DNA from 2 places in the Colwellia asteriadis genome. Region 2 is predicted to be linked to the other one. Evidence: predicted binding sites of a transcription regulator. Region 2 holds the regulator's gene; the other holds the start of a gene.

Region 1 (3,436 bases), on a different contig from region 2:
TTGACTCTGTGGCTGCATTAACGCCAAAAGCAGAAATTGAAGGCGACATGGGTGACTCACATATGGGCTTACAAGCACGTATGTTATCGCAAGCAATGCGTAAATTAACGGCGAACTTGAAAAAGTCTAACACTATGTTAATTTTCATTAACCAAATTCGTATGAAAATTGGTGTCATGTTTGGTAACCCTGAAACCACTACAGGTGGTAACGCATTAAAATTCTATGCTTCAGTACGTTTAGATATTCGTCGTATTGGTGCGGTTAAGAATGGTGACGAAATAGTCGGCAATGAAACACGTGTTAAAGTGGTTAAAAACAAAATTGCTCCACCATTTAAGCAAGCTGAATTTCAAATTCTTTACGGTCAAGGTATTAACAGTCTTGGTGAGTTAATTGAGTTAGGCGTTAAAAACGGCTTTGTTGAAAAAGCGGGTGCGTGGTATAGCTGTAATGGCGAACGTATTGGCCAAGGTAAAGCTAATGCCGCTAAATATTTAGAAGAGCATCCTGAAATGGCCAAGGATGTTGATACTAAGTTGCGCGATATGTTTTTATCGAAAGCGTTACCTGTAGTAGAAAGCCCAGAAGTGACAGAGCAAGAAGAAGACTTTTTAGCTGAGTAGTTAATAATTGTAGGCTTAATAGCCCTCATAGCACTAAACCAGTCACATCATATCTTAATAACGCAGCTTTAGACGTAAAGCTGCGTTTTTTATTGCTAGCCTTAAATTAATCGCACAACCTCATTTTACTAATCATATACTATTAATCATTTAGTCGTCTGTTCTCACTTCCTCATTACTCAGTTTTACCTAGGTTATATTGACTTAGACGTTTAAGCTGCCGCAGACGCCATCTTTAATTTAATTATAAGTTAACCTGAGAACGGCTTAATAAATGCTTCTCTAGCTGCTATTTTTCCTAACTTCTTCGTTAAATTTATTGGCAATAGGCCAGCTATTGACGCGAAATTTACCTTGCTTATCATATGAAAAGAAGAAAAACGGTCAAATCGATAATTGGTAATGTGATTCCTTCTTATATTTCAATATATTAAGGGTTATTTACCGAATTCAGGTTAAGTTAGTGAATACTGTGATGGTTGTTTGCTTTATACAGTTTTATATTACGATAGTGTTAGTGGTTATAGACGTCTATACGTTTAGATGTTGACATAGCTAGCAATCTAAGTAACATTGCATTATGTCGTCATTGTGTACTTTAGTTAGTGCTGTTTTATCTTAAATAGGTGTCCTTATGCCCATTAAAATACCCGATCAATTACCTGCATTATCTGTACTCGCGAATGAAAATATTTTCGTGATGTCAGAAAACCGTGCTGCGAGCCAAGAAATTAGACCTATGCAGGTGGCTATTTTAAATTTAATGCCTAATAAAATTGAAACTGAAGTACAAATACTACGAATGCTGGCTAATACGCCACTGCAAATAAACGTTGAGTTTGTTCGTATTCACGCAAACGAATCTAAAAATACGCCAAAAGAGCATTTAGAGAACTTTTACTATTTGTTCGATGATATTAAGCATAAACAATACGATGGCTTAATTATTACCGGCGCGCCATTAGCATTAATGGATTATAGTAAAGTGACCTTTTGGGACAAAATATGCGAAGTTTTTGACTGGGCTGAAAAAAATGTCACTTCAACCATGTTTTCTTGTTGGGCAGCACATGCCGCTTTATATCACCATTACGGTTTGAACCGTCATTTACGACAACAAAAATTGTCAGGGGTTTATCAGCATTACCCCTTAGTACCAACCGAAGAGTTAACCCGAGGTTTTGATGAGAGCTTTAATGTGCCACACTCACGTTATGGTTATATTGATGAAACCGATTATCAAAAAATTGATGATTTAACTATTTTGGCGCAGTCTGATGAAGCTGGCGTTTACTTAGTTGCAAGTAAAGATAAACGACAAGTGTATTTAACCGGTCACCCAGAATACGACACAGTAACTTTACATGAAGAATACCTTCGAGATTGTAAGAAAAGTAGCTCAACGGAATTACCAGTAAATTACTATCAAGACAATAATGTTAACAACAAACCGATGAGTTCATGGCGAAGCCATGGTTGTTTATTATTTACTAATTGGCTTAATTATTATGTTTATCAGATAACGCCATATCAGCTAGATGCTGATAATATGAGTGCTACTTGGAAAAATAAAACAGCAGAGTAAAAGTAGCTCAGTAGCATAAACTAAATAAAGCGGTGAATAAGCTATGCTTGACACGCTATTCAGAATTAAGAACACGATTACTTTGGATTAGATATGAAAAACCATCCCTCATTTGCATTATTTGAAGAGCAATTAGCTAATAACATCCTTATTCTTGATGGTGCTATGGGCACTATGATCCAAGCGTACAAGTTTGAAGAGCAGGATTTTCGCGCAGAGCGTTTTGCTGATTGGCATACCGATGTAAAAGGCAATAACGATATGTTAGTGCTAACACAACCTGAGGTGATTAAAGCAATCCATCTTGAGTATTTAGAAGCCGGTGCCGATATTCTTGAAACTAATACGTTTAATGCAACCACTATTGCCATGGCCGATTACGACATGGAAGAGTACAGTGCTGAAATTAACCGTGTTGCAGCACAAATAGCGCGTGAAGCAGCAGACGAATACAATAAGAAAACGCCAGATCGTCCGCGCTTTGTGGCAGGCGTTTTAGGTCCAACAAACCGCACTTGTTCAATATCTCCTGATGTAAATGATCCTGCGTTTCGTAACGTTACCTTTGATGAATTAAAAGATGCTTATATCGAGTCTACCTTAGCGTTAATTGAAGGGGGCAGCGATATTATTCTAATCGAAACTATTTTCGATACCCTAAATGCTAAAGCGGCTATTTTTGCAGTAGAAACAGTATTTGACCAGCTAGGGCAACGTTTACCTGTGATGATTTCAGGAACGATTACCGATGCCTCAGGTCGTACTTTATCGGGGCAAACAACCGAAGCATTTTATAATTCTTTACGCCATGCTAAGCCAGTATCATTTGGCTTAAACTGTGCGTTAGGCCCAGTTGAACTTCGCCAATACGTTGCTGAATTAAGCCGTATTTGTGATGTTGCTGTTTCTGCTCACCCTAATGCAGGCTTACCTAATGCTTTTGGTGAGTACGACTTTACTGTAGAAGACATGAACACCCATGTCGCCGAGTGGTCTCAATCAGGCTTTTTAAATATTATTGGTGGCTGTTGTGGTACAACGCCTGCTCATATTCGAGGTATGGCTGAAAGTGTTGCTAATGTTAAACCGCGTACAATTAAGCCGCGAGAAATTGCTTGTCGTTTGTCGGGGTTAGAAGCATTAACCATTCAAGAAGATAGTTTGTTTGTTAACGTAGGCGAGCGTACCAACGTAACAGGCTCTGCTATGTTCAAGCGTTTAATCG
Region 2 (3,436 bases):
GATTGCACGAGCTCAGCACTTAACGTAGCAATTTGTGCTGCTTCACTTTCATTACTTAAGTCAGCATTGAGCTTTTCAGCTTGTAATGTTTCAGCCTGAGTATAAAGAGCAAACAAGGCATCAGTAGTTTTACCGTTTGCTGATACCACCACAATATCGTTCAACTGACAATGTTGACGAATAATCTCTAAAACACGTTTAATACACTCTGCAGTGGCTAATGAGCTACCACCAAATTTATGTACATGAATTGCCTGTTTTGCCAACTTATTTTCAGTGGTGTTACCTACCGCAAATTCATTTTCTAGTACGATACTTTCTTGTGTCATTCTCTTGCCCTATTTACTCTATCTATCGGCTTTTATTGTTGGCTTTGCGCTAAAGCGTGTGCTAAATCCGCTAAAATATCATCTATATCTTCAATACCTACCGAAATTCGTACTAATGATTGAGTAATACCTGCTTCTAATTGTGCTGCTATTTCCATACCCGCGTGAGTCATGGTTGATGGGTGGCTGATCAAACTTTCAACCCCGCCAAGTGATTGCGCTAAGGTAAACAACGCAATATTATCGAATAATTTTTTAACTGCCTCAACGCCACCTTTTACTTCAAAACTTAACATAGCGCCAAAATTAGATTGTTGTTTTTTCGCAATTTCATGGCCAGGATGATCGCTAAAGCCAGGATAATAAACGGCATCAATCGCAGCATGATCTTTTAAGAATGCGGCAACTTTGTCAGCATTTTCTTGATGTTGTTTCATACGAATAGGTAAAGTCTTCAAACCTCGCAATGCTAAAAAGCTATCAAATGCGCTGCCAGTAATACCAATACAGTTAGCCCACCAAGCTAATGTTTCACCAAGCGCTTGCTCTTTGGTTACTAAAACACCGCCAACCACATCACTATGACCATTAATATATTTAGTCGTCGAATGAAAAACAATATCAGCCCCTAACGTTAAAGGCTGCTGTAATGCTGGAGATAAAAAGGTATTGTCTACAGCAACTAATGCACCAACCGCATGGCACGCTTTGGTTACTTCTTCAATGTCAACTAAACGTAATAATGGGTTACTTGGACTTTCTAATAAAACTAACTTAGGCTTTTGCGCTAAGGCTTCGGCCAATGCCGCTGCATTATTTTGATCAACCACAATTAGCTTAAACTGCCCGCGCTTAGCTAGGTGAGTAAAAAGTCGAAAACTCCCACCATAGCAATCATGTGGGATCACAACAGTATCTTCTACTGACAACAGCTGACAAATTAAATGTACAGCTGCCATACCGGTACTGGTAACAATACCAACACTACCCTGCTCCAACTCAGCAATAGCTTCAGCAAAAGTTGCTCGCGTTGGGTTACCGGTACGCGAATAGTCAAACTGTCTTTTTTCATTAAAACCTTTAAGTGAATAAGTACTCGATAAATGGATAGGAGCAACAACCGCACCATGGTGTTTATCGGTATTAATACCTGCTCTTACTGCCGAAGTGGTAATATTTTTAATCGACATAATAATTTCCCCATTTAGCGTTTAATAACGCATTCAATTAGTAGCTCATACTTGTTGTAAAAGTACGCTGTAGTATTAACAAATAAAGTGAATTAACGTTTAGATGTTTGGACGTCTATAACTCTAAACATTTTAGCTAAAACGGTCAAGACATTTTAGACATCTAAACTTCTACTTGACTGCTTTTTCGCAACAGGTAAAATCTACGCTATCACAACCTAGTTGTACATCATAACAATACAGAGGAATAACCATGGCTCAGTGGAATGACGAGTATATAAATCCCTATGCCGAGCACGGTAAAAAGAGTGAGCAAGTTAAGAAAATTACCGTTTCTATTCCTTTGCGAGTATTAAAAGTATTAACTGACGAACGCACTAGACGCCAAGTCAATAATTTACGTCATGCAACAAATAGTGAATTATTGTGTGAAGCTTTTTTACATGCTTTTACCGGACAGCCTTTACCTGATGATGAAGACTTAGCAAAAGATAATAATGAAAAACTACCAGCCAGTGTCCGTCGCTTACTTGAAGCAAAAGGAGTTACTGACTTTAGCGCTTATGAAGTAGATGATGATTAGCCTCTTCTAAAGGCTGTTTTTCATATAAAACCAATACGCTAAAAAAGCTAAAAGGCACTACGAAGGTGCCTTTTTATGTTGTAAAAGATGAGAATACTAAAAATTGTAAAAGTTACTTAGAAAAATCAACAGCTCCTAATACATAACTGTATTTAACCTAGGAAAACTAGCTCAACCAATTGTTTTTACGTGCAACAATGGCAACTTTTAAAAAGAGTAACGCAAAAATAGTTACCATAATTGGCATAATCAAACCACTAGGACCAAATACATCAAAAGCGTTAGCAATAAAAAACGCGTGATACATTTGCACCACAATACCTATCAACGATCCTACAAATAAATTTACTGCCCACGACATTTTAAACAGCAGCATAAAGCTTGCGGTAGTTCCCGCAAAAACAGCAACAGCAAAAGCGCCATTCGCCCAAAGAGGCATATTTAAATACATTGCTTGCTCTGCTGGGGGTAATTGCTCGAGCAATTCAGGAGTAATCGTTATCTGACTAATAAACGCAAGCACACCAATAAGATTCCATAACAAAGCGATAATTGCTACTACCATAAACCATTTAGGTACCGGCACTGATAGCTCACCATCTAGAGTCTCTACTTGAGTTTTAGCATTTAATGTTTCTTTCTGACTTTCCATGTTCACCTGTCTTTAACGTCTAATAATATTGAGTTGCTTAAACAACTTTTGCTTTAATAAGCATAGTAGCCCTAACTTAAAAGTAAAATAGCACCAAGCTATACTTAGACCTAGACTCAGACCTAGACTCAATCTTTGCCTTTGGTTAATTGCATTAAGCCACGCCATGACCTTTAGCGGCAACCCAAACTCGATACCATTGTTCAGCATTCATTGTTAAGGTTATTGCTCCCGTTGCTTCTTTAATTCTCTCTAAATTTCGGCTTCCAAGTAATGCTACAGGCTTTGAAGGGTGCTTTAATATCCAAGCATAAATAACTTGCTCTATCGAGCTTGCACCGATTTCTTCTACTAACTCATGCAAAGTTTTATGCAAGCGTATTGCTTTTTCACTGTTTTTATCGAAAACGCTACCGCCAGCAAGACAAGACCACGCCATTGGACGAATCCTTAATCTTTGTAACTGATCTGCAGTACCATCTTCAAATACATTGAAATTAAGTGGGTTTATTTCAACTTGATTGGTAATTAGCGGTTTAGAAAGCCGTGATTGTAATAATTCAAATTGACTTGCACTGAAGTTTGAAACACCAAAGTGCTTCACTTTGCCACTTTGATGTAAGAGTTCAAATGCCTCTGCCACCTCATCTGCATTCATTAGTAAATCAGGGCGATGTACTAA

The links. The regulator MetJ, encoded in region 2, represses methionine synthesis genes. The targets are predictions, from matches to a motif close to TAGACGTCTAGACGTCTA.
Region 1: a site for MetJ is predicted at 1,151-1,168, ahead of metA (homoserine O-acetyltransferase MetA). Genes of this name have one in related genera too.

Annotation. Positions count from the first base shown of each region.
Region 1 is NZ_BAAAFA010000003.1:93,005-96,440, reverse strand. Features, by position in the region: gene recA (recombinase RecA) at 1-626, shown strand, start outside; gene metA (homoserine O-acetyltransferase MetA) at 1,261-2,211, shown strand; gene metH (methionine synthase) at 2,305-3,436, shown strand, end outside.
Region 2 is NZ_BAAAFA010000012.1:82,284-85,719, reverse strand. Features, by position in the region: gene metL (bifunctional aspartate kinase/homoserine dehydrogenase II) at 1-329, opposite strand, end outside; gene metB (cystathionine gamma-synthase) at 362-1,519, opposite strand; gene metJ (met regulon transcriptional regulator MetJ) at 1,773-2,102, shown strand; gene ABD005_RS16250 (hypothetical protein) at 2,269-2,754, opposite strand; gene ABD005_RS16245 (aldo/keto reductase) at 2,909-3,436, opposite strand, start outside.